2 regions of the Chromobacterium sp. genome follow, and region 2 is predicted to be linked to the other one. Evidence: predicted binding sites of a transcription regulator. Region 2 holds the regulator's gene; the other holds the start of a gene.

Region 1 (4,768 bases), on a different contig from region 2:
TTCAGCAGCGAGGAAGCGCTGGCCTTGCTGGAGCCGGTGCAGCAGCGTTTGCAGCTGGGGCTGCAGCGCATCAATCGCGTGTTTTGATCGGTCGGATGGGGAGCATTGCCATGATGAAGCTATTGAAGCAGCACAATGACACGCTCAAGCGCGCCGCGCGTTTGCTCATTGTCTATGAGGCGCGCAGCGGCGTAGTTGCCTTGACGGACGACTGCCCGGCCCATCCGGCCAATTCCACGGCCATTCTTCAGGAGATTCAGCTGGTGCTCGCCGAGTTTCGCCGTTGGCAGCAACGGCATGGCGAGCAGGAATACGCCCGCGCCGCCATCCTGGCGATGTGGGCGTCCGGCGCGTGGAGCAACCGCGATACTTGCGCGCGGCTGTGCTACCGGCAGGCGGGGTTCAGCAATATGGCGCTGGCGCGTCAGGCCTTGGTGGGGGCGCCGGCGCCGGGGGAGGCGCCTCCCTGAACGGGCACGATGCGTACCTATCCTGAAGCGCTGTAAATACGCGGGACACCACGAATCCCACGCGCGCAGGCTCTCTTCAAGCCTGCCGCCGGGAGGTCTTTAGAGGTGGAGGGGATATTTGGCCAAGCCACTATCTCCTCCCTGCTTGACTCCCTCGCGACGGTGCTTGCCTCGCTCAGGCAGGGCGGAACCGGCCCTAGAGCATCATCCGCGCAGTGGATTCAATGTCTTGAACAACGATCTCTCTCGGAAAGATCGTAAACAGGCTCTTAGAGCCTGTTTACGATCTCGCGAGCTAAGGCGAGACAAGGCGAAAATGGCTGAGAAAGCGGAATGTACAGGTGGTACATGAGCATTTCGAAGACGTTTTCAACGCTGTATCGCCGACGCGCAGCAAATCGTAAACAGGTTCTAAGAGCCGCTAACAAAACCGCGCAGCGTACCTGAGCCAAGGCGCGCCGACGCAGGCAGTACCAGTAGTACGACAAGGAGGCGCAACGCAGGATCAGGGGTTTTGTTAGTGGCTCTAAGCGCAGTTGCCGAAGGCCTTCAGCCGCTCCACATCCACCAAGGTAATATCGCGCCCATCCACCTGGATCAGCTCCGCCTCGATCAGCTGGTGCAGCATGCGCGAGAAGGTTTCCGGCGTCAGGTTGAGCCGGGACGCGATCAGGCTTTTATTCACCGGCAGCGATACCTGCGGCGTGAGGCTGCCGCCATCTTCCGGGATGTGTTGCAGCAGATAACCTATCACCCGCTGCAAAGAGCTTTCGATGGAGTAGCGCTCCACGTCCCGCACCAGGCCGTGCAGGCGCAGCGACAGGCCGGCCAGCAAGCGCCGGGCAAAGGCCGGGTCGTGGTCTATCGCTTGCAGGATGCCGGCCGCTTCCACTTTCAGCAGCATGCCGTCTTCCAGGAACTGGGCCATCACCGGGCAGGGCCGGCCCAGGAACATCACCGCCTCGGCGAAGCTCTGGCCGGGGTGGATGATTTCCATCACTTTCTCGCTGCCCTGCGCCGAGGACAACGCCAGCTTCACCCGGCCGTACACCACCAGGAACATGCCGTCGCAGGGGTCGCCCTTCTGGAAGATCACCTGGCCCTTGAGGCCGCGCAGTTCTTGGGTGTGCGGCACCAGCGCCTGGATTTGCTCCGGGGACAGTTGCTGGAACAGCGGCTGGTGGCGCAGGAAGGAAGGGATGTCCAGATGGCTCATGACGGTTTGGCTCGATGATGGGTAGGTTCTCACTATAAAAGCGCGCTCCGCCAAGGACCATGGGCCATTGGCAGCAGCCGCCTAGTTCGATGTGATTAGAGCCGCCAACAAAACCGCTGATCCTGCGTTGCGCCTCCTTGTCGTACTACTTGTACTGCCTGCGTCGGCGCGCCTTGGCTCAGCTACGCTGCGCGATTTTGTTAGCGGCTCATTTAGAACCGGGCTTCCCGGCTCCACGGCGTCAGCTCCGGCAGCGTGTGGCGGCCCGGCTCCACACCGATTTCCACATCGCTCAGATAACAGGCCGGGTCCGCCGCCCAGAAGTCTCCGCTCAGCTCCCAGGCGCGCACTCGGGTATTGCCGTTGCAGATGGCCAGATGGGCGCAAGCGCCGCAGCGGCCGGCCACCGGGCGCGGGGATTGGCGCAGGCCACTCATCAGCGGGTGCCGCGGCTGTTGCCAGATACTAGAAAACGGCTGTTCGCGCACATTGCCCAGCGTCACTTTCCACCACATGGTGTCCGGGTGCACATTGCCCAGGTTGTCGATATTGGCAATGTTGACGCCGCTGGCGTTGCCGCCCCAGCGCCGCAGCGCCCGCAGCAGCGCGTCGGCGCGCTCCGGGTAGTGCCGGCGCGCCCAGTGCAGCAGGTAGACGCCGTCCGCGTCGTTGTTGCCGGTGACGAAGTCGCGCGGCTGGCCGGCCTGGATCTGCGCCAGCGCTTGCTGGATCAGCAGTTCCAGCGCCCAGCGGCTGCGGGCGTGGCGGGCGTCGTCGGCGCGGTGTTTGTTGCCGCGCCCGGCATAGTTGAGGTGGGAGAAGTAGAACTTGTCGATGGCTTCGTCCGCCATCAGTTGCAGCAGCGCCGGCAGGTCCGCGGCGTTGTCTTCGGTCATGGTGTAGCGGATGCCCACTTTCAGGCCGGCGTCGCGCGCCAGCCGCAGGCCGCGCAGCGCCAGTTCAAAGCCGCCGTCCAGCCGCCGGAAGCGGTCATGGGTGGCGCCGATGCCGTCCAGGCTGACGCCGACGTAATCAAAGCCGATGTCGGCCAGCGTGGCGGCAGCGGCCTCGTCTATCAGGGTGCCGTTGCTGGACAGGCCGATATAGAAGCCCAGCGCCTTGGCACGCCGGGCAATGGCCGGCAGGTCCGGCCGCAGCAGCGGCTCGCCGCCGGACAGGATCAGCACGCGCACGCCGTAGGCTTTGAGGTCGTCCAGCACCGCATAGGCTTCGTCGGTGCTCAGTTCGCCGGCAAAGTCGCGGTTGGCGGAGGTGGAGTAGCAGTGCTGGCAGGTGAGGTTGCAGCGGCGGATCAGGTTCCAGATCACTACCGGTCCTTGCGGTCCGGCCGGCATGGCGCGCCCTGGCGGCGGGATGGCCGCCGGCTCGCACAGCAGCCGCAGGTATTGGGTCAGTCGCAACATGGCCGGCTCCACGCGAGAAGATGGCTCAGTGTGCGGCTGGCGGCGGCGGCGGCTCCTTGATGCGGGTCAAATGAAATAGTAGCGATTTAGCCATCTGCCCGTGACTCAATTGGTTTTTACCCCCCCCCCCGCTCAAGCCTCGGGCGGTAGTTGGTAGCGCACCAGCTCCCATTCCACCTCGGTGGGCCGGTAGACCTTCCATTCCTGGCTCAGCCATTGCTGCCACCATGGCAGCGGGAAGGCGACGTCGAGCAAGGGCAGCGGCTGGCCGGCGGTGCAGTAGGTGGTGGGATGGGTGCTGCCCCAGGGCACGCAGCCCTTGGGCGGCCGCGGCCGCCAGTGGGCGTTGACATTGGGCACGTCGCCGCTGCGGCGCAGCGCGCCGATGGGCAGCGCATTGGGGAAAGGCGGGGTCAGCTCGGCCCGTTCGCGCGCGGCTTTGGCCTCGGCTTCGGCGGCGGCCTTGCGCTTGGGGTCGAACAGGCCGGTGGCGGGGTCGAGCTGCTTGGCCTCGGCCAGCTGCTGGATCAGATCTTCGCTGGGCTGAGCCGGCCCCGGCCCACGCCAGGCTTTCAACCATTGGAAGCCGCCGTCCCAGGGCGGCAAGGGGGCCGGCGGCAGCGGCACGATCTGGTCGACTTCTTCTACCGTGGGTTGCAGGTAGGAGTAGTCGTAGAGGAACTCCCCTATCTGTTGGTAACGGCGTTTGCGCTCGGGGTCTTTGGCGACTCCTAGGTAATACAAGCGGTTATTGGATGCGGGGCCATTGAAACCATTTTCTAAAAAGCTGGCCGCACCTGAACTCCCTGCTTTGACGCCGAGTTGTAAAGCCTTAATGCCTTCGTCGTAGTGCTTGTCGGTTTTAAGGTCGATGCCCAATGTTTTTGCCGCGTCAGCATGCCCTTGTTCCGCTGCGCAACGATACATCTGGCGTGCGATATCGGGAGCTTTTCTGAGCGGGATCAACAGTTCGGCAACGTAGAACTGTGCTTCCGGGTTGCCGAGGTCGGCGGCCTTGCGGAAATAGCGCAGCGCCAGCTCGCGGTCGCGCTTGATATTGCCGTAGCCGCGGCTGGTGTAGTAGGCGAGGTTGTAATAGCCGGGGGCGGGGCTCAGGTCCATCAGTTTGTCGTTCAGATCCAGCACTTCGCGGAAGCCGCCGGTGAAGTCGCCATCGGTCAGGCCATTCTGCAAATTGATATTGGCCTTGACGTGGCCATGGGCGGCGGCGATGCGGTAGAGCCGCTGCACTTGTCGCGTGATGTCGGGCTGGCGCTTGAGCAGATTGTACTTTTGCAGGTGGCGGGCGTAGCGGAACAGTTGATCCGCTTCCGGCGTTGGCGCCGGCAGTTGCTGGTGGACGCAGCGGAAGGCCAAGGCCTCTTGCTGTTTGGGGCTGAGGGTGCTGATTCGGGGCTCCTGGGCTAGGGCCGGGGCGGCGATGCTCACGGCTAAAGCCGTCAGCCACAAGGTCACGGCCGCCTGCTGGATCAGCGGACGGTTTGCCGGGTTCTGGCGCGTGCTGGCGTGGCTGAACATCGGATGCTCCTTTCAAGCCTCGGGCGGCAGTTGGTAGCGCACCAGTTCCCATTCCACCTCGGTGGGCCGGTAGACCTTCCATTCCTTGCTCAGCCATTGCTGCCACCACGGCAGCGGGA
Region 2 (25,768 bases):
CACTTTGCCGGGCACGCCGGCCAGTTGCGCCACCGCCAGACCGTAGCTCTGGCTGGCCGGGCCTTCTTCCACATGGTGCAGGAACACGATGCGGTCCTTGTGTTCCACCGCGGACAGATGGACGTTGGCGACGCTGGGGTAATCGCCGGCCAGGCTGGTCAGCTCGAAATAATGGGTGGCGAACAGCGTATAGGCGCGGCTTTTTTCTATCAGCGCCTTGGCGATGGCCCAGGCCAGCGCCAGGCCGTCGAAGGTGGAGGTGCCGCGGCCCACTTCGTCCATCAGCACCAGCGATTGCTCGGTGGCGTTGTTGAGGATGTTGGCGGTTTCGGTCATTTCCACCATGAAGGTGGAACGGCCGCCGGCCAGGTCGTCGGAAGCGCCGATGCGGGTGAAGATGCGGTCGATCTGGCCGATCACCGCGCGTTGGGCTGGCACGAAGCTGCCGATGTGGGCCATCAGCGTGATCAAGGCGTTCTGGCGCATATAGGTGGATTTACCGCCCATGTTCGGGCCGGTGATCAGCAGCAGCTTGCGCGCGTCGGACAATTTGGTGTCGTTGGCGATGAAGCGTTCCACCTCGGCCTCCACCACCGGGTGGCGGCCTTCGATGATTTCCAGCCGGGTGTCGGCGACGAACTCCGGCTCCACGTAGTTGTTGACGCTGGCGCGCTCGGCGAAGGAGGACAGCACGTCCAGCCCGGCCACCGCCTGGGCGATCAGCTTCAGGTCCGGGATGTGCGGTGCCAGCTGATCCAGCAGGTCTTCGTATAGCTGTTTTTCCAGCGCCAGCGCGCGATCCTGCGCCGACAGCGCCTTGTCCTCGAATTCCTTCAGTTCCGGCGTGATGTAGCGCTCTGCGTTTTTCAAGGTCTGGCGGCGGCGGTAGTCGTCCGGCACCTTGTCGCCTTGGGCCTTGGTGACTTCGATGTAGAAGCCGTGCACGCGGTTGAATTCCACTTTCAGCGTCGGGATGCCGGTGCGTTCCTTTTCGCGCGCTTCCAGCGCCAGCAGGAAGGCGCCGCAGTCGGTCTGGATCGCGCGCAACTCATCCAGCGTGGCGTTGAGGCCGTGGTTGATCACGCCGCCGTCGCGCAGGAAGGTGGAGGGCTCGGGCAGGATGGCCTGGCTGAGCATGGTTTCCACCGGGGAATCGTCCGGCAGCAGGCGCGCCAGTTCGCCCAGCAGTTCGGCGTCCAGGCTGGCGGCCAGCCGCTTGACGCCGGTCAGCGCCTTCAGCGAATCGCGCAGCGCGGCCAGGTCGCGCGGGCGGGCGCTGCGCAGCGCGATGCGGGCGGTGATGCGTTCGATGTCCGCCACTTCGCTCAGTTGGGCGTGGGCGTCGTCATAGGCCGGCAGCAGGGCGCGCACCGCTTCCAGGCGGCGCGCCAGCTTGCCGTGGCTGCGGATGGGGTGATGCAGCCAATGGCGCAGCAGGCGGCTGCCCATGCTGGTGGCGCAGCCGTCCAGCAGCGAGGCCAGCGTCGGCGACGGCTCGCCGCGTATGGTTTCGGTCAGTTCCAGGTTGCGGCGGGTGGCGCCGTCCATGCGGATCAGTTCGCCGGCGTCTTCCACCGCCAGATTGGCGATGTGGGCCGGGTTCACGCTCTGGGTGGTCTTGACGTATTCCAGCAGCGCGCCGGCGGCGCCCACCGCCACCGGCAGGGTGTCGGCGCCGAAGCCGGCCAGGTCGCGGGTGCCGAAGTGCCGGGTCAGCGTCATCTGCGCCGATTCGATGTCGAACTGCCACGGCGGCAGTTTTTTCTTGGGCGTGGCCACGGTCTCGAACACATTGAGGCCGGTGTCGTCCGGGATCACCAGCTCGGCCGGCTTCAAGCGTTCCAGCTCGCTGTGCAGGTCGTCCACCCGGGTCTGCAGCACTTTGAATTCACCGCTGGCGAGCGATAGCCAGGCCAGGCCCAGCACGCCCTTGACCATGTTCACCGCCATCACCAGATTGTCGCGCTTGTCGTCCAGCAGCGCGGCGTCGGTCAGGGTGCCGGGGGTGACGATGCGCACCACCTTGCGTTCCACCGGGCCCTTGGACAGCGCCGGATCGCCTATCTGTTCGGCGATGGCGACGGATTCGCCCATCTTGACTAGGCGCGCCAGATAGCCTTCGGCGGCATGGTAGGGCACGCCGGCCATCTTGATCGGGTTACCGCCGCTGGCGCCGCGGGTGGTCAGGGTGATGTCGAGCAAGCGCGCCGCCTTCTCCGCGTCCTCATAGAACAGCTCGTAGAAGTCCCCCATGCGGTAGAACACAAGCTTGTCGGCGTGTTCGCGTTTGATGGCCAGGTATTGCTGCATCATCGGGGTGTGCTGTGGCGTGCTCATCGGCTAAGGGCTCTTATGTTTTCAATAGACAACAGGATGCCGTGGCAGCTGCCCGCGCATCAAGGCCGCGTGGGCGCCAGGGCATCCCTGATTAATGTTTGGCCCCGCGCGAGGCGGGGTTTTGGAGAGTCGGCGCTATTTTAACGCAGGCCGCCAGCGGCGTCAGCCGCGCTGGCCGAGCTAGTGGTGATGCGGTTTGCATGGGGTGCCGTCTTGTCAAGCGCCGCGCTCAACGATGGTTGTGATTGACTTGGTTTCATTGCGAATTTATGATTTATATCAAAGTTTCAGAAATTCCTGAAAATTGAGAATGTCATGAATATACCGCCTCTCGTTCAGTCCTTCGTGCTGCATTTCGGTGAAATGGGCAGCCGCTGGGGCATCAATCGCACTGTCGGCCAGATCTATGCGCTGCTATATGTATCGGAGAAGCCGCTGAACGCGGATGAAATCGCCGAGAGCCTGAGCTTTTCGCGCTCCAATGTCAGCATGGGGCTGAAGGAGCTGGAGTCCTGGCGCCTGGTCCGGCTGCAGCATTTCCCTGGCGATCGTCGCGAATACTTCTCCACGCCCGATGATGTGTGGGCCATCTTCAAGACCCTGGCCGAGGAGCGCAAGAAACGCGAGGTGGAGCCGACGTTGACCATGTTGCGCGGCGCCATCATGGAAGCGCCGGCCAGCGAGGCCGAGCGCCATGCCCAGGCGCGGATGAAGGAGATGTACCAGCTGATCGAGTTGGTCACCACCTGGTTCTCCGATATCCAGCACATGGACGTGGAGACTTTGCAGCGCCTGATGAAAATGGGGTCGCAGGTGCAGAAAATCCTGCAATTCACCCACTCGCTTTCGAAACTGACCAGTCGCGACGGCGACAGGGAGTAGCCATGGACTTTGACCCGCTGGTATTGGCGCGCATGCAGTTCGGCGCCAATATTTCCTTTCACATTCTGTTCCCCACCATCAATATTGCGATGGGCTGGGTGCTGCTGTTCTTCAAGCTGCGCTATCTGAAAACCGGCCAACAGGGCTGGATGGACGCCTATGGTTTCTGGGTGAAGATTTTCGCGCTGTCCTTTGCCTTGGGCGTGGTCAGCGGCGTGACCATGAGCTTCCAGTTCGGCACCAACTGGCCCGGCTATATGCAGACGGTGGGCAATATCGCCGGCCCGCTCTTGGCGTATGAGATCCTGACCGCCTTCTTCCTGGAGGCCACCTTCCTCGGCGTGATGCTGTTCGGCCGTTCCAGGGTGTCGGAACGGGTGCATACCTGGGCCACCTTCCTGGTCGCCTTCGGCAACACGGTGTCGGCGTTCTGGATCCTGGCGCTGAACTCGTGGATGCAGACCCCGACCGGCTTCGAGATGGTGAACGGCAAGGCGGTGGTGACCAGCTGGCTGGAGGTGATCTTCAACCCCTCGCTGCCGTACCGGCTCAGCCATATGCTGATCGCTTCCGGCCTGACCGCGTCCTTCCTGGTCGCCGGTCTGTCGGCCTATCGCCGGCTGAAGGGCGACCGCAGCGATGGCGCCAAGCTGGCGTTGAAAACCGGGGTGATCACCGCGGCGCTGCTGATTCCGCTGCAGATCTTCGTGGGCGACATGCATGGCCTGAACACCTTCAAGCATCAGCCGGCCAAGCTGGCGGCGATCGAGGGCATCTGGCACACCGAGAAGGGCGCGCCGCTGCTGCTGTTCGCGCTGCCCAACGCGGAAACCCGCCAGAACGATATGGCGGTGGGCATTCCCAAGCTGGCCAGCCTGATCATCACCCATGATCCCAACGGCGAGATCCGCGGTCTCAACGAGTTCGCCCAGCATCCGCCGGTGGGCAAGGTGTTCTGGAGCTTCCGGGTGATGGCGGGCGTCGGCGCGCTGATGCTGCTGGTGTCCTGGCTGGCCTGTTGGCAGCTGCGCCGCCGCGGTCAATTGGCTCCGCTGATGCTGCGCGCGCTGGTGGGCATGACTTTCGCCGGCTGGGTGGCGACGCTGGCCGGCTGGTATGTGACCGAGATCGGCCGCCAGCCGTGGCTGGTGGAAGGGGTGCTGACCACGGCGCAGGCGGCGGGTCCGGCGACCGGCGGCATGGTGGCGTCGACGCTGGCGATGTATCTGAGCCTGTATCTGGTACTGCTGAGCGCTTATGTCTCGGTATTGTTCTACATGGCCGGCAAGGCCGCCGGCCAGTCCGGCGCTGACACTGCGCATCTCGAGGAGAAACTGGCATGAGTGGCGCCGCGTATTGGTTGCCGGTGGTATTCGCCGGCCTGATGGCCTTGTCCATGCTCATCTATGTGGTGCTGGACGGTTACGACCTCGGTGTCGGGCTGCTGCTGCCCTTCGCCAGCAATGACGAGAAGGACATGATGATCGCGTCCATCGGTCCGTTCTGGGACGCCAACGAAACCTGGCTGGTGCTGGGCGTGGGCCTGTTGCTGGTGGGCTTCCCGCTGGCGCACGGCATCATCCTCGGCGAGCTGTATCTGCCGGTGGCGCTGATGCTGGCCGGCCTGATCGTGCGCGGCGTGGCCTTCGACTTCCGCGTCAAGGCGCGCGAGCCGCACAAGCCGTGGTGGAATGTCGCCTTCGCCTGTGGCTCGCTGCTGGCGGCGCTGACCCAGGGTGTGATGCTGGGCCGCTATCTGACCGGTTTCGCCGACGGCTGGCTGGCCTGGGGCTTCGCGCTGCTGGCCGGGATCGGCCTGGCGGCGGCCTACACGCTGCTGGGCGCCGGCTGGCTGATCATGAAGACCAGCGGCGCCTTGCAGGCCAAGGCGGTGGCCTGGGCGCGGCGCAGCCTGGCCGGCGCGGGGCTTTCGGTGCTGCTGGTGTCGGTGGCCACGCCGCTGGCCAGCAGCCATATCGCCGCCAAGTGGTTCGCCTTGCCAGAATTCCTGCTGCTATTGCCGCTGCCGCTGGGCTGCATCGTGCTGTTCGCCACCTTGTGGGTGATCCTGCCGCGCTTGGCGGTGCGCCAGGCCGCCGGCAACGATAACTGGTGCTGGGCTCCGTTTGCCTGCACCGTAGGCGTCGTGCTGCTGTCGTTCTGGGGGCTGACCTATAGCGTGTTCCCGGAAGTGGTGATAGGCCGGCTGGACATCTGGCACTCGGCCAGCGACACCGCGGCGCTGTGGGTGATCTTCTGGGGCGCGGCGGTGGTGTTGCCGGTGATCTTGCTGTACACCGCCTTCGTTTATCGGGTGTTCCATGGCAAGGCCAATGCGCTGACTTATCAGTAAATCCAGGCCGGGTCATGCGCTCACAACAGCCGCCTTTGCTTTGCAATGGCGGCTGTTGCCATACTGGGAGTTCGTCATCCGCCTGCAATCCGTCGCGGCGACAATAGCCCCTTTTGTCCACGCGGCAAGCTCAAGGAAGCCCTTATGTCTGACTCCGGTTCCACTCCGGCCTGGCCTTATCCGCGCTTCATCGCCCATCGCGGTGGCGGCGCCCTGGCGCCGGAAAACACCTTGGCCGGTTTCCGCGAAGGCCGGCGCTACGGCTATCGCGGCGCCGAGTGCGATGTGAAACTGTCCGCCGACGATGTCTGCTTTCTGTTGCACGACGACACGGTGGAACGCACCAGCAACGGCCACGGCGCGGCTGCGGCGATGAGCATGGCGCAATTGGCGCGGCTGGACGCCGGCGGCTGGAAGGGCGCGGCGTTTGCCGGCGAGCCGATGCCGACGCTGGACAATGTCGCCGCCTACTGCCTGGCCCAGGGCATCGCCTTGAACATCGAGATCAAGCCCTGCCCGGGACGGGAGAAGGACACCGGCGCGCTGGTGGCGGCCGCGGCCGCGCGGCTATGGGCCGCGGCTCCGGTTCCGCCCTTGCTGTCGTCTTTTTCCGCGGAAGCGCTGCGCGCAGCGCGCGAAGCCGCGCCGCATGTGCCGCGCGCCTGGCTGGTGGAGCAGGTGCCGGCGGACTGGGAGACACGCTTGCGCGAACTGGGCTGCATCGCGCTGCACTGCGATTATCTGGGCCTGAGCGCGGAGTTGGCCGCCGCGATCAAGCAAGCCGGCTTTCAATTGCTGTGCTATACGGTGAACCGGCCCGCCGACGCCGAGCGGCTGCTGGCCTGGGGCGTGGATAGTGTCTGCACCGACCGGCTGGATCTGCTGGCGGCGGGGTAGCAGGGGTTGACGAGCTCACTGGTGCTCGGGAGATCGTAAACAGGTTCTTAGAACCTGTTCAAAGTCTGCTGCGCATCGGCGGGATGGATAGAAATGGGCGTTGAAACCGGCTTCGAAATGCTCATGTACCAACCGTACATTCCGTTTTCTCAGCCGTTTTCGCCTTGTCTCGCTCTTGCTCGCGAGACTTTGAACAGGCTCTTAGACGCTGAAGCGGCCGGCTAGCTGCCCCAGCCGCTGCGACACCGCTTGCAACTCGCTCGCGGTCTGGGCGCTGGCTTCGACGGCGCTGGCATTGGTTTCCGACATCCGCGCCACGTCTTCCACGTTTTGCGCCAGCGATTGGCTGGTGCTGCTCTGCTCCCGCAGCGCCTGGCTGATCTGGTGGATGCTGTCCAGCACCTGGTCCACGCACTGGCGGATGGTGGCGATGCTGGCGCCGGCGCTGCGGGTATTATCCTGGCCTTGCATGATTGCGCTCATCCCGGTCTGCATATTGGCGATGGCCTGCTGCGAGGTGCGCTGAATCTCGGACACGATGCCGCTGATCTCGGTGGTGGACTGCGCGGTGCGCTCGGCCAGCTTGCGCACTTCGTCGGCAACCACGGCGAAGCCGCGGCCTTGTTCGCCGGCGCGCGCCGCCTCGATGGCGGCGTTCAAGGCCAATAGATTGGTTTGATCGGCGACATCGCGGATCACGTCGACGATGCTGGCGATGGATTCCGACTGTTTGCCCAGCGCGCCTATGGTTTCCGAAGCCGAGCTCACATCGCGAACGATGCTGTCCATGCTGGCTCCGGCCTCGCTGATGATGGCGTTGCCCTCGCTGGACTGACTAACCGCGGTGCGGGACAGCTGGTTGGCCTGTTCCGACTGTTCCGCGCTGACCATCAGGCTGGTGCTCAGTTGCTCGATCGCCGCCGCCATGCTGGCCGCCGACTGGGTCTGCTGAGTGCTGCTATGGCTGATGTTCTGCGCGCTTTGCGCCATCTGGTCGGCCGCGGCGTTGACTTCGCGCGAGGTGTCCAATAGCTGGACGACGGTTTCGCGCAGCTGATTGCGCATCTGGCCGATGGCGGCGAGCAGGCTGCTGTTGTCCTGCGCGCGCAGCTGGATCTGGATGCCCAACTGGCCGGCTGCCAGTTGTTCGACCACGCTTTGCACATAGAAGGGCTCGCCGCCCAGTTGCAGCGTGATGGATAGATAGAGCTGATGGAACAGGAAGCTGGCCAGCAACATGGTGGCGAGGCCGATGCCGATATACAGATTGCGCTGGCCTTGCATCCGTCCGATGCGGGCCTGCAGCAAGCCATCCAGGTTCTGCAGCGCGCTATCGCTGAAATGGGTGATGACACTGGCGCTGCGCGCCGCCAGGCCGGCCACGCCCAGCGCCGAGCCGGTCTTGCCCGCCACCGCGCCGTCTATGGCCGTCACTTGCAGCTGGCGGAAGGCTGCCAATTGCTGGTTGTCGGCGTCCAGCGCGCTCTTGACGGCGGAATTATAGGCCTGGGCCTTGGCCAGGTCGCTGTTCAGGCCGTCCAGCGCGCTGCTGATCAGCGGGCGCAATTCGACCAGACGGTCGCGCTCGGCCGGCGTCAGCGCTTGCCCAGTTTCGGGCTTGGCGGCCCAGGCCAGCGCCTCGCCTATGGTGTTGGCCAGCGTCGGCAGCTTGGTGGTGGCCGCGTCCATCAGGTAGTAGCTGTCGATGTCCGGGTCCAGCGTCAGGTTGGAGTTGTCGCTGGCGACGCCCAGCAGGGTGTTGAGTTTGTCGGCGGCATTGTCGAAACCGGCGATGATCTTGTCGGGCGGGGCGCTGCCCAGTTGCGCGAGCGCCGCGCGCGCCGCGCTGGCGGTTTTCCAGGCGTCTTCGCTCTGCAGGGCGCCGCCGGATTGGGCATGGGCGTTTTGCAACTGCGTCCATGCCTGGTCGAGTCGGGCCACGGCCTCCGGCTGTGCGGCCTTGGCGGCGGCGTTGCCCTGCGCGGCTCGCACCGCCAGGTCCTGCGCCAGTTCCAGCGCGCCCAGCACCCGATTCAGCGGCTGGATGTAGGCGACGCCCACTCTTTCTTTTTGCGAGAAGTCGATATTGTCCTGATTGGTGCGGTACAGGCCGTACACCATATAGAGCAGGGCCGCCGCGAATACCGCGCCGATCAGCGCGAAACGGCTGGGGTAGCTCAGACCTTGCATCAACCTTACCATGGGTGTTGTCATCATCTCGCTCCCGGCGATGGCGGCGGCGCCCGCAATAGGGTTCTTGGCCGTGTCTGTACCAGAATAGGCAATTTTCGGGCAAGAGAGCTGAGCGATGGACGGCAAGCTTGGCAATGACTAAGGGCTATATCAGCCAGAAGCGCAGTGCAGTGCGACGCCTGCTGGGCGTTATTGGCATGGCTTGCCAAAAAAATGCCTTGGTCATTTAAAATGCTATTGGTGTTTTGCCGCGTCGGATGCTGTCAGGAATAACAGCTGAATAAATATGCTTATGGTGTTGCTTGCGCGGTGGTGGAGGCAGAGCGACCGCGTGTGAATTCCATTGCCAGCAAACACTCTATTTTGCTAAATTCGCCGGGTTTCGCATGGAAACAGTCTGACAAAATAGCGTCATCGCTCAGTCTGTTCTGGTGCGTTTGAGCCGCCCATATCGGCCCGCGTGGCGATCGCCGCGGCGGCTCGATTCAGGGTTTTAGAGCCGATTCACGATCTCGCGGGCAAGAGCGAGACAAGGCGAAAATGGCTGAGGAAGCGGAATGTGCTTGGCGCATGAGCATTTCAGAGCCGCATTCATCGTGTGACGTCTCACGACGCGCAGCAGATCGTGAACCCGTGATAAGCCCTCATCCCGGCATCAAGACCGGGGCAGAAACCAACCTTCCAGTCTGAAATCCTTCCGGCGCGCGTCGCCCATTTCCAGATTGTCACGCTCAGAGCTTTAAGAGGAATCATGGAGTTGCTTCATTCTTTTATCAATGCCGCCAATGATGTGATTTGGGGCAAGGTGCTGATCGGCCTGCTGCTGGCCGTCGGTGTGTATTTCTCGCTGCGCTCCGGCCTGTTGCAGCTGCGGCTGTTCGCGCGCGGCTGGCGCGAAATGATGGGTGGCCGTGGCGGCCACCGCAGCAAGGATGATATTTCGCCGTTCCAGGCCTTTGCCACCGGCCTCGCCAGCCGGGTGGGCACCGGCAATATCGCCGGCGTGGCCATCGCCATTGCCGCCGGCGGTCCCGGCGCGGTGTTCTGGATGTGGCTGACCGCGATGCTGGGCATGGCCAGCGCTTTTGCCGAGTCGACCTTGGCGCAGCTGTTCAAGACCAATCACCATGACGATACCTTCCGCGGAGGCCCGGCCTATTACATTCAAAAAGGCCTGGGCCAGCGCTGGTTGGGCGTGGTCTTCGCTCTGTGCCTGATTCTGGCCTTCGGCCTGGTGTTCAACGCGGTGCAGGCCAATTCCATCGTGGCGGCCACCGAGGGCGCCTGGGGCTGGAACCGCTATATGGTGGGCGTGGCGCTGGTGGTGATGACCGCCCCCATCATCTTTGGCGGCATCCGTTCGGTGGCGCGGGTGGCGGAATGGCTGGTGCCGGTAATGGCGGCGATTTACCTGCTGATGACCTTCTATGTGCTGGCGGTGCATGCCGCCGAGCTGCCGGGCTTGATCGTGCTGATCGTCAAGAGCGCCTTCGGCCTGGAGCAAGCGGCGGGCGGTTTCGCTGGCTACGCGGTGAGCCAGGCGATGATGCTGGGCATCAAGCGCGGCCTGTTCTCCAACGAGGCCGGCATGGGCTCCGCCCCCAACGCGGCGGCGACGGCGACTTCGCGCCATCCGGCCAGCCAGGGCGCGATCCAGATGTTCGGCGTCTTCATCGACACCATGGTGATCTGTACCGCCACCGCGGCCATCATCCTGTTGTCCGGCGTGCACGACCAGGGCTTGAGCGGCGTGGCACTGACGCAGAAGGCGATCGAGGCGCAGTTCGGGCCGATAGGCGCGTCCTTCTTGGCGGTGGCGATGTTCCTGTTCGCGTTTTCCACCATCATCGGCAATTACGCCTATGCCGAGGGCAATGTCGAGTTCATCCGCAGCAACAAGCGGATATTGCTGGCTTTCCGCCTGATCGTGCTGGCGATGGTGATGTTCGGCGCGGTGGCCAGTTTGCCGTTGGTATGGGATATGGCCGACTTCGCCATGGGCTTGATGGCCTTGATCAATCTGGTGGCCATTGTGCTGCTGTCGCGCTATTTCTTCATCGTGCTGAAGGATTACGAGCGCCAGTTGAAGCAGGGCGAGTCCACTCCGGTGTTCAAGGTGGCGGATTACCCGGAACTGGCGGCCAAGGTGGAAAAAGACATCTGGTAAGTCTGAACCTGGTTCCAACGATAAACAGCCCGCGTTTCGACGCGGGCTGTTTTGCTGTGGAGCAAGCTCAAATGGTCTTGGAGTAGCGCGCCTGAGTGCGGCGCTCGCGCAGGTGGCGGTCGAAGATCATCGCGATATTGCGGATCAGGAAGCGCCCCCTGGGTTCCACCATGATGAAGTCGCCGTCGAAGGACAGCAGGCCTAGTTGCTGGAACTCGCGGATCTGCGGCAGTTCTTCGGCGAAGTACTCGGCGAAGTTGATGCCGTGGATTTCCTCCAGCGCCTCCACCGACAGCGAGAAGCGGCACATCAGGCCCTGGATGATACTGCGGCGCAAAATGTCGTCATTGTCCAGCGTCAGCCCGCGCAATACCGGCAGGTGGCCGCTGTCCAGCGCCGCGTAGTAGCTGTCCAGATCCTTGGCGCTCTGACTGTAGCAGGGGCCGACCTTGCCGATTGACGACACGCCAAGACCTATCATGTCGCAGTCGGCGTGGGTGGAATAGCCCTGGAAATTGCGCTGCAGCCGGCCTTGGCGCAGCGCGGTGGCCAGCTCGTCGTCCGGCTTGGCGAAGTGGTCCATGCCGATGAAGACATAGCCGGCGTCGGCCAGGCGCTGCACCGAGTCTTGCAGAATATCCAGTTTGGTTTCCGCCGAGGGCAGGTCGGCCTCGTTGATGCGGCGCTGAGGCATGAACACGGTGGGCAGGTGGGCGTAGTTGTACAGCGCCAGCCGGTCCGGCCCGATGGCGATCACTTTGTCCAGCGTGCGGCGCACCGATTCCCGGGTCTGCAGCGGCAGGCCGTAGATCAGGTCTACGCTGACCGACTTGAAGCCGGCATCGCGCGCGGCCTGGATCACCTCCAGCGTTTCCTCTTCGGACTGCACCCGGTTCACCGCCTGCTGCACCGCCGGCTCAAAGTCCTGAATGCCGACGCTGATGCGGTTGAAGCCGAGTTCGGCCAGCTTGAAGATTGTCGCGGCGCTGACTTTGCGCGGGTCTATTTCTATGGAATACTCCCCCTCCTTCAAGAACTCGAAATGAGTCTTGAGCAAGGTCATCAGTCGTTCCAGTTGCGCGTCGGACAAGAAGGTGGGGGTGCCGCCGCCGAAATGCAGCTGTATCACCTGCTCGCGGCGCCCCAGACAGGAGGCGACCATGCGGACTTCTTTTTCCAGATAGTCCAGGTACAAGTCAGCCTTGCTGCTGTCCTTGGTGATGATCTTGTTGCAACCGCAGTAGTAGCAGATAGTGTTGCAAAAAGGTATATGAGCGTACAATGATAAAGGTTTACGGTTGGCGCCGATGCTGCGCTGCCGTAGCCAGTGGATGTAGTCTGTTTCGGCGAAACCCGGCGTAAAGCGATCCGCAGTCGGGTATGACGTATATCTAGGACCTGTCCCGTCGAGGCGCTCGATCAGCGCGCGGTCGAATTCAAAATGGGCAGGAGAAAATGGGTGGGTGGTCTTCATGTCGTATTTGGATAGCAAAACCTCTGGTGGACTGGTAAATTTGCGGAAATCCTGCGAATTTCGCTTTGATAAGGGTCAAGCTTCAGCGCAAGCTTGCACTAAACATGCCATGTCCGATCAGAACCATATCTCTTTGCATAACCTGAAGGTCTCCTGCTCCAACTGCAGCCTGAAGGAACTCTGTCTGCCGGTTGGGCTCAACCGCGAGGAGTTGACCCAGCTTGACGCGGTGATCCGCCAGAGCCGCCGTTTGAAGCGCGGCGAGTACCTGTTCCGCAGCGGCGAGGGCTTCCGTTCGCTGTTCGCGGTGCGCACCGGCTTCTTCAAGACCAGCGTCGCCAGCCAGGACGGCCGTGAACAGGTCACCGGCTTCCATATGTCCGGCGAATTGATGGGCCTGGACGGCATTTCCGCCAATGTACACGGTTGCGACGCCATTGCGCTGGAAGACAGCGAGGTGTGCGAACTGCCGTTCAGCCGCATGGAGAGCCTGGGACGCGAAATTCCCACGCTGCAGCACCATTTCTACCGCTTGATGAGCCGCGAAATCGTTCGTGATCAGAATGTAATGTTGCTATTGGGCAACATGAAGGCGGAGGAGCGCTTGGCCGCCTTCCTGCTCAATCTGTCGCAGCGTCTGTCCACTCGTGGCTTTGCCGCCAATGATTTCATCCTGCGCATGAGCCGTGAGGAAATCGGCAGCTTCCTGGGCCTGAAACTGGAAACCGTCAGCCGCACGTTGTCCAAGTTCCAGCAGCAAGGCTGGATTACGGTAGACCATAAGCATATCCAGCTGGTGATGGTGGACGAGCTAAAAGCGCTGATCTCCGGTTGCGCGCACGCCAACGGGCATTGAGCGCGCAGCGCCGCATTGCTGAAGGCAGGCCATGGGCCTGCCTTTTTTCATGGGCTAGGGCTGCCGGCGATTTGCTCCAACAGCCGCGACAAGGGCGCTTCCTGCGGCCAGCCGGGCGGCACGGCGAAGCCGCGCGCCACTTCATGCCAGCAAGCATCGGCGCCGGCTTGCAGCTCCGCCAGCAATTGCGGCGCCGCCGCCTGTTCCAGCTGCGCGCGCAATGCCGCCGCGGTATGGGTCTGTTCGAAGCCGAGCCGCGCCGGCGCCAGCCAGCTCAGTCTGGGCAGCCAGGCCCAGCGCGAGGCCGTGCTGGAGGCCGGCCATTCGCCGCGCAGCGGCCAGTATTGCCCGTATAGCGGTTGGGCCTGCGGAGGCGGTTCCGGCGCGGTGTCCAGGGCGTGGAACAGCCAGCCGCTGAGCCGGGCGCCTACCGCGCAGCCGGCAAAACCCGACGGCAGCATGGCTTGGGCCGCCGGGTGGCGAGATAGGCGCAGCTGGGTTTGCAATTTACGGGCTTTCAAGGCCCAGGCGTCGCGCAGGCTGGGGCCGGTCAGGGTGTCCGCGTCGCGGCCCAGCTGGAGGTAGAACTTGCTGGCGGTTTCCAGGTGCAGCGGCTGGCCGTCGAGACGCAGCAGGAAGTCGAACTCGCCGATGGTGCGGCCGTCCGGGCCGCGCACCGGCAGATTGTTGGCAAGCAGCTGGATATGCGGCGCCAGCCGGAACCAGAACGATAGCAGCCGTTCCGCGTAATGGCCGAGGCGGCGGGTGGGCTGGCGCGCCAGCCAGCCGTGCAGTTCGGCCGGATCGGCGTCCAGCGCTTGCAGCAGCGCCGGGCCGTCGGCGCCCAGCAGCCGTTGCGGCGCGATGTCGGCGCCGCTGTTCCACGGCGCCGGGGCGGTCAGCAGAAAAGCCAGATCGCGCACCGCCGGGTGCGCGTAGGGCAGGGTGAACAGCGGCTTAGTCGTCATCCTTGGCGGGGGCATCGCGGCGGACTTCGCCGTCGGCGGCGCGCTGAACCTGTTTGAGGAAGCCGCGCAGGATGTCGATTTCCTCGCGCAGCAGGCCGGCGCGGTTGAACAGGGTGCGCATCCGGCGCATCATCCGCTCGCTGTTGCGGCGGCGGAAATAGCCTATCTTGTCCATGGTCTGTTCCAGGTGGCCGCAGAAGCCTTCCACCTCGCCCAGCGCCGCCGCGTCGCTGTCCGCGCGCAGGTAGTCGACGTCCACGCCGGTGTGGCTGAACAGCTCATAAGTCATCACCTGCACCGCCATCGCCAGGTTCAGCGAGAAGTAGTCCGGGTTGCCGGGAATGGTGACCAGGCGATTGCATTGCTCGACTTCTTCGATCGACAGGCCGAAGGTTTCATTGCCGAACACCAGGGCCACCTGTTCGCCGGCGCGGGCGCGCGCCACCAATTCCGGCGTGGTCTGGCGCGGGGTGGACAGCGGGGTGGTCAGCTCGCGGCGGCGGCTGGTCAGCGCGCAGGCGATGGTGACGTCTTGCAAGGCCTCGGCCAGGCTGGACACCACGGTGGCCTGCTCCAGCAGATCCACCGCGCCGGAGGCCAGGGTATTGGCTTCGTCGCTGGGAAACACTTTGGGTTCAACCAGATACAGCCGGCTCAGGCCCATGGTCTTCATCGCCCGCGCGGCGGAGCCGATATTGCCCGGATGGTTGGGCCGCGCCAACACCACGCGAATGTTTTTCAGAAAATCAGGTACTTGGGGTTTATTCATCAGCAGTTTCACATTAAAATAGCCGGCTTATCGAAAAGCCCGCGCGCCGTTTTGCGCGCAAGGCCAGCGCTTGCCGGATGGGCAGGCATGTCGCCTTGCCCGATTGCGCCGGGTTTTTCTTGTTCCTTAACCCAGATTGTTACTAGCAGACGTCGCGTCATGTGGCGGACGTCTGTCATGGTTGAAAGTGTAGAGGCCGTCAATGCATCCGATGCTCAATGTCGCGGTGAAAGCCGCTCGCCGCGCTGGCAGTGTCATTCAGCGCGCGTCGCTGAATCTCGACGCGGTGCGCGTAGAGCGCAAGAAACACAATGACTTCGTGACCGAAGTGGACCGCGCCGCGGAAGAGTCCATCATCGCTTCCATTCTGGAAGCTTATCCCAAGCACGCGATTCTAGCAGAAGAGTCCGGCGCGAAAGGCATCGGTTCGTCGGAATACGAGTGGATCATCGATCCCATCGACGGCACTACCAACTTCTTGCACGGCCACCCGCAGTACGCGATTTCCATCGCGCTGGCGCACAAGGGCCAGGTGCAGCAAGCCGTGGTCTTCGACCCCAACCGCAACGATCTGTTCACCGCCTCGCGCGGCGTCGGCGCCTTCCTCAACGATCGCCGCATCCGCGTGTCCAAGCGCTTCATGATGAATGAATGCGTGATCGCCACCGGTTTCCCGGTGTCCGACCAAAGCTATATCGACCAATACCTGGGCATGCTCAAGGATGTGCTGGCCAAGACCGCCGGCGTGCGCCGCGAAGGCGCGGCCTCGCTGGACTTGTGCAATGTGGCTTGCGGCCGCGTGGAAGGCTTCTGGGAGCTGAACCTCAAGCCTTGGGACATCGCCGCGGGCAGCCTGATCGTGCAGGAAGCGGGCGGCATCGTCACCGACTTGTCCGGCGAGCAGGGCTGGCTGGAGTCCGGCGACATTGTCGCCGCCAACCCGAAAGTGCTGGCGCAGCTGCTGCACACGCTGGCGCCGCATATCGGCAAGTAAGCGCTGTCGGCTTGGCCCACTGGGGCTTGGCTAAGCGGGTCACGGCGTCCTCGGGGACGCCGTTTTTGTTTGGAGCGTGAGATGAAACAGTTTTTGGGTTCGATCGCCCTGGTGGTGACGGATTACGATGAAGCCATCGCCTGGTATGTCGACAAGTTGGGTTTTGTGTTGCTGGAGGACGAACGGCAGGGCGAGGACAAGCGCTGGGTGCGCGTGGCGCCGCCGGGGGCGAGCGAGTGCGCGCTGCTGCTGGCCAAGGCGAGCAATGAGCGGCAGCAGGCGGTGGTGGGCACGCAGACCGGCGGCCGCGTCGGTTTCTTCCTGCATACCGACGATTTCTGGCGCGATTACCGCCGCATGGCGGCGGCGGGCGTGAGCTTTAGTGAGCAGCCGCGCGAGGAAGCATATGGCACCGTGGTGGTGTTCGAGGATTTGTACGGCAATCGCTGGGACTTGCTGCAATTGAAGTCCGGCGTTTAAACGCCGGCAGGGCCCCGTGAATAACAAAGAGCCGCGCATTGCGCGGCTCTTTGTTATTCACGTCGCCAAAAACCGCCGGCTCGTCGTCGGCCGCGGCTTGCGGCTGCGGGGGGTAGGCGTCCGCCTCGTGCCAATTCAGATCCAGCTCCAGATCCAGTTCGGCCAGCATGGCCTGGCGTCCGGCTTGGCGCTGTCCGGAGCGGCTGCGCGCGTGGGCGCCGCCTTTTTTCATGATGGGCGCGCAAGCGTGTGGGTTGCGCGGTTTGATCGTATGCATGGAATGCTCCTGTGCGTGGCGCCCGCTGGAAGAGCGGGCGGAAGACGGCGGCGTGGATGCCGCCGCGTGAATCAATTATGTACCATCAGGCTCGCCACCTTGGTGGTGATGATGTCCACCGCCGGATCGTTGGCGCCGTGCGGCAGGATCACGTCGGCGAAGCGCTTGGTCGGTTCGATGAACTGGTTGTGCATCGGGCGCACCGTGGTCAGGTATTGCTCGATCACGCTGTCGGTGGTGCGGCCGCGCTCGGTGATGTCGCGCTTGAGACGGCGGATGAAGCGCACGTCGGAATCGGTGTCGACGAAGATCTTCAAGGACATCATGTCGCGCAACGCGGCGTCGTACAGCGGGAACAGGCCTTCGATGACGATGACCGGCGCCGGCTGCACAGTGATGGTTTCCTCGGCGCGGGTGTGGTTGGCGAAGTCGTAGACCGGCATTTCGATGGCGCGGCCATTGCGCAGATCATCGATGTGCTCGATCAGCAGCGGCCAGTCGAAAGCCTGCGGGTGGTCGTAGTTGGTCGCCAGGCGCTGTTCGAAGGTCAGATGGCTCTGGTCGCGGTAGTAAAAGTCTTGAATGATCACAGCCGCCATCTCGGAGCCAATGGTTTCCAGAACTTGGTTGGTCACCGTGGTTTTGCCGCTGCCGCTGCCGCCTGCAACGCCGATGATGAACGGGGTGGTCATGAAACTATCCTTCTACGCGTAAAAAATATAAAAAAACGCGCCATTCTAATGAGTTATGGCGCGTCCTTCCACTCTAATTGCGACATTATCCGTTATGAAGCGCGCTGACCTTCCGCCTGAGCGGCGCGATACCACTCCCGCATCGCCGGCAAAGCCAGCAGGCGGTCGACATAAGCCTGCGATTGTTCTGGCAATTTGACGTTGTAAGTGTGGAAGCGGGTGGCGATGGGAGCGAAGAAGGCATCAACGATGCTGAAGCCGCCGAAGATGAATTCGCCGTCTGCCTGGTGACGCGGTAGATGCTCTTCCCACAGCGAGATGATGCGGGCGATGTCGAATTCCACCGCTGGCGTGCTCTGGTAATTGATGTGGCGCAGCGTCAGATTCATCGCCAGGTGTTCGCGTAGCGCGGAGAAGCCGGAATGGATTTCGGCGACGATGGAGCGGGCGACCGCGCGCAGTCCGGCGTCGTCCGGCCATAGCTTGGCGGCGGGAAAGCATTCCGCCAGGTATTCGCAGATCGCCAGCGAATCCCAGACCCGCAGCTTGCGGTCTATCAGCACCGGCACCTTGCCGGCCGGATTGGCGGCCAGGATGCGCGCCTTGGTGTCGGACAGGTAGAGATCGATCTGCTGCTCTTCAAACGGCTCGTCCAGCATTTTCAGCACCAGCCAGGGGCGCAAGGACCAGGATGAGTAGTTTTTATTGCCGATGATGAGGGTGAACATCCAGTGACTCCGTTCGGTTGGGGAGGCTGCCGACGGGCTGTCGCAGCCTGAACCCGATGATACCGCCATCGGCCTGGGTTTTCCTATGCGGATATCAAAGCTTGTGCGCGGCGTCGACTACACTGAGCTGTGGCGGCCGCCGGCGAGGATCGGCGCGGAGGGAAAACGGAGGCGGGCGATGAGGGGCATGGAAATCTGGCTGGGCGCGATGGCTTTCGGGCTGGCTGCCATGGTTGCGGCGCAGCCGCCGACGCAGGCGGAGCGCGCCACCGCGACGCAGGCCACGGCCGAGCGGGCGGAGGCTTGCCGCGCCGCGCGGCCGTTTTACTGGGAAATCGGCGATGGCGGCGGATTACTGGCCAGCGGCGCCGTCGGCGCGGGCGCGCCGGGGCGGCAGACACGGCTGGCGCTCGCTTCCGCCTCCAAGTGGATTTACGCCGCCTATGTCGTGCAGCGGCGCCAGGGCCGCTTGAGCGAGTCCGATATCCGTTTGCTGAGTTTTCGCAGCGCCTATACCGGGCTGCGCGGCTGTGGCACCTGGCAGACAGTGGCCAGCTGCATGAATAGCCGCATCAATGACTATGGGCGGCCGGATGCGGCGGGGGATGGCCGTTTCTTCTACAACGGCGGGCATATGCAGCGGCATGCGCTGGAAATGGGGCTGGGCGAGGATGGCAATGAGGCGCTGGCGGTTGAAGTCCGCAACGGCTTATCGGTGATGGGCGCCGACTGGGGCTTCGGCTATGCGCAGCCGCAGCCGGCAGGCGGCGGCGTGGGCAGCGCCGGCGATTATGCCCGTTTCCTGCAGGCCATCATCGCGGGGCGGCTTGCCATCCATGCCTTGCTGGGCGCGCACGCGGTATGCGCCAATCCACGCGCCTGCCCGCGGCAGGCGCTGCAGAGCCCGATACCGGAAAACGAGGTTTGGCATTATTCGATAGGCCACTGGGTGGAAGACGATCCCGGCAGCGGCGACGGTGCGTTCAGCAGTCCGGGCGCTTTCGGCTTCTATCCATGGATCAGCCGGGATAAAGCCCATTACGGCGTGCTGGCGCGCGAGGCGCACGCCGGCTGGCTGTCCCGTTCGGCGACGGACAAGCCCTATCTGCAATCGGCGGTTTGCGGTCGCGCCTTGCGCCAGGCTTGGAGCAGCGGCCAGGCGGTGCGTTAGGCGAGCAAAAAGCCGCGTCCCGGGGGCGGCGGCTTTCCGTATCAGGCAAATGGTCTTGGCCTGTTTATTCCACTTCGTCGATCCAGGCTTGCTGTATCGCTTCCAGCACGCGTTCGCCGCCGCGGCTGTGATCATCGTCGAAGTCCGGCAGCGTGACCACCCAGTTGTGCAGATCGACGAAGCGCACGGTTTTGGGGTCGATCTCCGGATGGGTTTCCGCCAGTTCGATGGCGATGTCCAGCACGTCGGTCCATTTCATCTTCTTGTCTCCTGAGCGGGGAACCGCTCATAAAATCCAGCGCAGCGGCTGTAGCAAGGCGCGCCGCCGCAGACAGTACATGAGGTACGGCAAGGCGGCGCAACGCGGCTACAGGGATTTTTGGGCGTGTTCCTAGTGGTGTTCGCGGGCGTGGTTGATGGTGTAACGGGGGATTTCTATCACCAAATCCTCTTCCGCGACAATCGCCTGGCAGGACAGCCGGGATTGGGCTTCCAGCCCCCAGGCCTTGTCCAGCAGGTCTTCTTCCAGCTCGTCGGCTTCGTTCAGGGAGTTGCCGCCCTCGCGCACGATGCAATGGCAGGTGGTGCAGGCACAGGACATCTCGCAGGCGTGTTCCAGTTCGATATCGTGGTCCAGCAAGACCTGGCAGATGCTTTGGCCCGCTTCGGCGTTGTCGATGACCGCGCCTTCAGGGCAGAGGTCGGCGTGGGGCAGTACGATGATTCGCGGCATGGCGGATCCTTACAAATCAGAAATATTGTGGCCTTTGAGCGCGCGCCGGATATTGCGATCCATGCGCCGCGAGGCGAATTCTTCGGAGGCGCGGTTTAGGCGGCCGCTGGCTTCATTGACATCGCGCGCGGTCTGGGCCGCGGCGATGGCGGCATCGACCACGGCCAGCGCCTGATCCAGCGTGGCGCGCTCATCGGCGTCCAGCAGATCGCCATCGGCCGCCAGCGCCGCGCGACAGGCCTCGCTGAGGCTGGTGGCGTCGACGATGGCCTCGCGCAGTTTTCGCGCCTCGATGTCTTCATGCACATGGCTCATGGACTCGGTCAGCATGCGGCTGATTTCCTCGTCGCTGAGGCCATAAGAGGGCTTGACCTCGATGCGGGCTTCCACGCCGGAGGTCTGTTCGCGGGCGGACACTTCCAGCAGGCCATCGGCGTCCACCTGGAAGGTGATGCGGATGCGCGCGGCGCCGGCCACCATCGGCGGAATGCCGCGCAAGGTGAACTGGGCCAGTGAGCGGCAATCGCTCACCAGTTCGCGCTCGCCTTGCAGCACGTGGATGGACATCGCGGTCTGGCCGTCCTTGAAGGTGGTGAAATCCTGGGCGCGCGCCACTGGAATGGTGCTATTGCGTGGAATGATCTTCTCGGTCAGTCCGCCCATGGTTTCAATGCCCAGCGACAGCGGAATCACGTCCAGCAGCAGCCATTCCTCATCGCCCTTGTTGCCGGCCAACACATTGGCCTGGATCGCCGCGCCCAGCGCGACGACCTTGTCCGGGTCCAGATTGGTCAGCGGCGGCTGGCCGAAAAAGTCGCCGACGGCTTTTTGCACTTGCGGCATGCGGGTGGCGCCGCCCACCATCACCACGCCCTTGACGTCTTCCGGCGCGACATCGGCGTCGCGCAATGCCTTGCGCACCGGCAGCAGGGTCTTGTCCACCAGATTCTTGCTGATGCGGCGGAAGGTTTCCTGGTCCAGCGTCAGATCCAGCGTCAGCCCGTCGGACAGCAAGGCGGTGATCTGAGTTTCCGCGTGCTCGGTCAGCGCTTCCTTGGCCTCGCGGGCGCGGGTCAGCAGCAAGCGGGTGTCCTGGGCGCCAAGCCCGGAGAGGCCGGCTTGCTCCAGCACCCAGCAGTAGACGCGGTGATCGAAATCGTCGCCGCCCAGCGCGGAGTCGCCGCTGGTAGCCAGTACTTCGAACACGCCGCGGCTGAGCTTGAGAATCGATACGTCGAAGGTGCCGCCGCCCAGGTCGTAGACGATGTAAGTCCCTTCGCTGCCGTTGTCCAGCCCGTAGGCGATGGCGGCGGCGGTGGGTTCGTTCAGCAGGCGCAGCACGTTCAGCCCGGCCAGGCGCGCGGCGTCCTTGGTGGCCTGGCGCTGGGCGTCGTCGAAATAGGCCGGCACCGTGATCACCGCGCCGGTTAGATCGCCGCCCAGGCTGGCTTCGGCGCGCTGTTTCAGTGTGCGCAGAATGTCGGCAGAGATCTCGACCGGGCTCTTGACCCCGCCGCGGGTGACCAACTGCAGCATGCCGGGGGCGTCGACGAAGCGGTAGGGCAGGTTGCCGGCATCGGGCAGGTCGGCCAGGCCGCGACCCATGAAGCGCTTCACCGAGACGATGGTGTTGTGCGGGTCCTTGTTCTGCTCTTTCTGGGCTTCGTAGCCGACGCTGACATGACCTTCGTCGGCATAGCGCACCACCGAGGGCAAGAGGCTGCGGCCGTGCTCGTCCTTGAGCACGGAGGCGGAGCCGCTACGCACCGAGGCCACCAGCGAATTGGTGGTGCCCAGGTCTATCCCGACGGCGAGTCGGTGTTGGTGCGGAGCGGCGGAGAGTCCGGGTTCGGCGATTTGCAGTAAGGCCATATTCAGTTCAAGTCAGTAGGAGGTGAGCCGCTGGCAGCGGCAAGGTCCGGCGCGGCGCCGGCTCACGGGGAGCGGCGCGGGCGGCGGCCGTGGACTCAGCCGAGCAAGCCCTCGATCGCATCGCCGATTTCCTGGTCCAGCTTTTGCAAAAACCGCAATTTTCGCACCAGAAGCGCCGCCGCGTCCAAATCCGAGCGCTGATCCAGCGCTTGCTCGAGCTCGGCCTGATGTTCGCGGCTCTGGGCGCGCAGTTGGCGCGACAGCGTTTCCAGCGTCGCCAGATCGTCGGCATCGCGAGCGGCTTCGATGTTCTCGCGCCACTCCATCTGCGCCATCAGGAAGTCGGTGGGCATCTGGGTATTGGTGTCTTCCTGAGTGTCGACACCGGCGAGGGTCAGCAGATAACGGGCGCGGTTCAGCGGCGACTTCAGCGTTTGGTAGGCTTCATTCACCCGGGTCGCCTGCATCAGCGCGCTGCGCTTGTCGGCGTCGCTGCCGCTGGCGTAGCGGTCGGGATGGACCTGGGCCGCCGCGGTGCGCCAGGCTTGTTCCAGCGCCTGGCTATCGATGGCGAAGCGGCGCGGCAGGTCGAACAGGGAGAAGAAGTCTTGGCTGAAGTCGGTGCTCATAGGGGAAGGCTGGAAAGCTTAGCGTGCAGTGGAGCGGGGCGCGCGTTAGCGCGTCCCGCCCATCGGGATCAGACGTTGAAGCTTTCGCCGCAACCGCATTCGTTCTTGACGTTGGGATTGTTGAACTGAAAACCCTCGTTCAAACCTTCCTTGGCGTAATCCAGCTCGGTGCCGTCGATATAGGCCAGACTCTTGGCATCGGTGAACACGGTGACGCCATGGCTTTCAAAGGTCACGTCGTCATCGCTGGCCGCGTCAACGAACTCCAGCTTGTAGGCCATGCCGGAGCAGCCGGAGGTCTTGACGCCCAAGCGGATGCCCAGGCCCTTGCCGCGTTTGGCGATGAAGGCGCTGACGTGCGCGGCGGCGCGTTCGGAAAGCGTGATAGCCATGATGTGTCCCCGCTGAATTATTTGCCGTGCTTCTGCTTGTAGTCGTTGACCGCGGCCTTGATCGCGTCCTCGGCCAGGATGGAGCAGTGAATCTTCACCGGCGGCAGCGCCAGTTCCTCAGCGATGGCGGTGTTCTTGATGTCCAGCGCTTCGTCCAGCGATTTGCCCTTGACCCACTCGGTCACCAGCGAGGAAGAGGCGATGGCGGAACCGCAGCCATAAGTCTTGAACTTGGCGTCCTGAATCACGCCGTCCTCGCCCACCTTGATTTGCAGCTTCATCACATCGCCACAGGCCGGCGCGCCCACCATGCCGGTGCCCACGCTGTCGTCGCCTTTTTCGAAAGAGCCCACGTTGCGCGGGTTTTCGTAGTGATCCATTACCTTGTCGCTGTATGCCATGATTATCTCCTTCAGTGCCGCGCCGGCAAGGCCGGCTCGGCGCTGGATATTGCCGTCGCCCTTAGTGGGCGGCCCATTGAACCGAATTCAGATCCACGCCGTCCTTGAACATTTCCCACAACGGAGACAGTTCGCGCAGCTTGCCGATCTTTTGGTTTAGCAGATTCACCGCGAAGTCGATTTCTTCCTCGGTGGTGAAGCGGCCCAGCGTGAAGCGGATCGAGCTGTGCGCCATTTCGTCGTTGCGGCCCAGCGCGCGCAGCACGTAGGACGGCTCCAGCGAAGCCGAGGTACAAGCCGAACCGCTGGACACGGCCAGTTCCTTGATCGCCATGATCAGGCTTTCGCCCTCGACGAAGTTGAAGCTGACATTGAGGTTGTGCGGCACGCGTTGGTCGATGTCGCCGTTGATGTAAACCTCTTCCATGTTCTTGATGCCGTTCCACAGGCGGTCGCGCAGCATGCGGATGCGTTCGCGCTCGCTGTCCATCTCTTCGCGGGCGATGCGGAAGGCTTCGCCCATGCCGACGATCTGGTGAGTGGCCAGGGTGCCGGAGCGGAAGCCGCGCTCATGGCCGCCGCCGTGCATCTGCGCTTCCAGGCGCACGCGCGGCTTGCGGCGCACGTACAGGGCGCCGATGCCCTTGGGGCCGTATACCTTGTGGGCGGACAGGCTCAACAGGTCCACTTTCTGCTTTTCCATGTCGATGACCACCTTGCCCGGGGCCTGGGTGGCGTCGACGTGGAAGATCACGCCCTTGGCGCGGCAGATTTCGCCCAATTGCTCGATGTCCTGCACCACGCCGATTTCATTGTTGACGAACATCACCGAGGCGACGATGGTGTCCGGGCGGATCGCGGCCTTGAACTCTTCGATATCCAGCAGGCCGTCGTCCTTCACGCCGAGGTAGGTCACTTCGAAGCCCTGGCGTTCCAGCTCGCGCATGGTGTCCAGCACCGCCTTGTGCTCGGTCTTGACCGTGATCAGGTGCTTGCCCTTGCTCTTGTAGAAATGGGCGGCGCCCTTGATCGCCAGGTTGTCGGATTCGGTGGCGCCGGAGGTCCACACGATTTCCTTGGCATCGGCGTTGATCAGCTTGGCCACTTCAGCGCGCGCGTTCTCCACCGCTTCCTCCGCGTCCCAGCCGAAGCTGTGGCTGCGAGAGGCCGGGTTGCCGAATTGTTCGCACAGATAGGGAATCATCTTGGCGGCAACGCGCGGGTCTACCGGCGTGGTGGCCGAGTAGTCGAGGTAGATAGGAAGCTTGAGCTGGCTCATTTATGTTCTCCACAGAAGAGGGGTCCGCGCCTACAGGGCGCCGGAGGCGGCAGAAGCGTGAAGCACGCTGCATTCGCGCTTATCCTGCAATACAGTGTTTTCTTTGCCGTCCTTGGCTTTTTGCTGCTCCACCAGGCTGGCGAGGCTGACCTTGGACAGGTAGTCAAAAATGGTGACGTTCAGATTGGTCCACAAATCGTGGGTCATGCAGCGCTGATTGCCGCGACAGTTCTCGCGGCCGCCGCACTGGGTGGCGTCCACCGGTTCGTCCACGGCCGTGATGATGTCGGCCACGGAAATATCTATTGTCGTTTTGGCCAGGGTATAGCCGCCGCCGGGGCCGCGTACGCTGTCCACCAGTTCGGCGCGGCGCAGTTTGCCGAATAATTGTTCCAGGTAGGAGAGCGAGATGCCTTGGCGCTCGCTGATGCCGGCCAGCGTGACCGGGCCGCCGCTTTCGCGCAAGGCCAGGTCCAGCATCGCGGTGACGGCAAAGCGGCCTTTAGTGGTTAAACGCATGTCTCTGGTCTCCAAGAGTGGGGTTTTGGAGGGATGAATTCCTGATGCAGACGATTATACCTAATATCCGACTGTTTTAGTCAAGTATTATTGACGCTGGTCAAGGCGGGCACCGCGGAGGCGCCGTCGCGCAAAGCCGATCATTTTACTCGGTTTTTGCTGATTGGGGTACTGGCTTGCGCTGCGGGAGCCGCTGCATATGGCCTTCTGGGACGGCGGCCGGACGCGCTCCATGGCGGCGAATCCGCCGCAACGGCGCTGGTGGCGGGGTTTGCGCTTTTATTACTTTCAGATGAAGGGCTTGGTGTAGAATCCGGCGACGGAATGGTTTGCCTATGGGCAGACCGCGACAGGGCGCGTTTTGCGGCCGCGGCAGCGCGGCCGGCGCAGCTGGAGTCGCCACATAATTATTACACTTAAGATTAAGCCGCTAACAAAGTCTCACCGCGCTCCTGTGACAAGGGGCGCCGACGCGAACAGTCGGCGCAACGCGGGATCCGAGATTTGCTTGGCGGTTCTTACCCGGCTTACGGGGGCTAAAAGGACAATTCATGCACAAGGTCGTCATCAGCGGAACCGGCTTGTTCACGCCGCCGCACGCGGTCAGCAATCAGGAACTGGTCGCAACGTTCAACGCGTTCGTGCAGGCTCACAATCAGCAGCACGCGGCACGCATCGCCGCCGGTGAAATGGAAGCGCTGGCCG

The links. Region 2 encodes FNR, which switches genes on or off when oxygen is low (the NO sensors DNR and NnrR bind a similar motif). Its sites were predicted from a motif close to TTGATNNNNATCAA; they were not measured.
Region 1: the regulator FNR is predicted to act here: its motif matches at 3,167-3,180, upstream of nirJ (heme d1 biosynthesis radical SAM protein NirJ).

Annotation. Positions count from the first base shown of each region.
Region 1 covers NZ_JAYSGF010000081.1:14-4,781, reverse strand. The annotation lists gene ACE3QM_RS22535 (DUF1484 family protein) at 1-87, shown strand, start outside; gene ACE3QM_RS22530 (hypothetical protein) at 111-470, shown strand; gene ACE3QM_RS22525 (Crp/Fnr family transcriptional regulator) at 997-1,686, opposite strand; gene nirJ (heme d1 biosynthesis radical SAM protein NirJ) at 1,899-3,110, opposite strand; gene ACE3QM_RS22515 (DUF6396 domain-containing protein) at 3,243-4,649, opposite strand.
Region 2 covers NZ_JAYSGF010000041.1:11,690-37,457, reverse strand. The annotation lists gene mutS (DNA mismatch repair protein MutS) at 1-2,337, opposite strand, end outside; gene ACE3QM_RS18760 (GbsR/MarR family transcriptional regulator) at 2,653-3,219, shown strand; gene ACE3QM_RS18755 (cytochrome ubiquinol oxidase subunit I) at 3,222-4,562, shown strand; gene ACE3QM_RS18750 (cytochrome d ubiquinol oxidase subunit II) at 4,559-5,572, shown strand; gene ugpQ (glycerophosphodiester phosphodiesterase) at 5,717-6,469, shown strand; gene ACE3QM_RS18740 (methyl-accepting chemotaxis protein) at 6,671-8,659, opposite strand; gene ACE3QM_RS18735 (sodium:alanine symporter family protein) at 9,414-10,829, shown strand; gene hemN (oxygen-independent coproporphyrinogen III oxidase) at 10,897-12,303, opposite strand; gene fnr (fumarate/nitrate reduction transcriptional regulator Fnr) at 12,413-13,159, shown strand; gene ACE3QM_RS18720 (DUF1853 family protein) at 13,207-14,127, opposite strand; gene ACE3QM_RS18715 (RNA methyltransferase) at 14,117-14,896, opposite strand; gene ACE3QM_RS18710 (inositol monophosphatase family protein) at 15,099-15,890, shown strand; gene ACE3QM_RS18705 (VOC family protein) at 15,972-16,370, shown strand; gene udk (uridine kinase) at 16,719-17,339, opposite strand; gene ACE3QM_RS18695 (glutathione S-transferase family protein) at 17,432-18,067, opposite strand; gene ACE3QM_RS18690 (hypothetical protein) at 18,246-19,238, shown strand; gene iscX (Fe-S cluster assembly protein IscX) at 19,303-19,497, opposite strand; gene fdx (ISC system 2Fe-2S type ferredoxin) at 19,630-19,971, opposite strand; gene hscA (Fe-S protein assembly chaperone HscA) at 19,981-21,843, opposite strand; gene hscB (Fe-S protein assembly co-chaperone HscB) at 21,939-22,472, opposite strand; gene iscA (iron-sulfur cluster assembly protein IscA) at 22,541-22,864, opposite strand; gene iscU (Fe-S cluster assembly scaffold IscU) at 22,882-23,265, opposite strand; gene ACE3QM_RS18655 (IscS subfamily cysteine desulfurase) at 23,327-24,544, opposite strand; gene iscR (Fe-S cluster assembly transcriptional regulator IscR) at 24,575-25,063, opposite strand; gene ACE3QM_RS18645 (beta-ketoacyl-ACP synthase III) at 25,615-25,768, shown strand, end outside.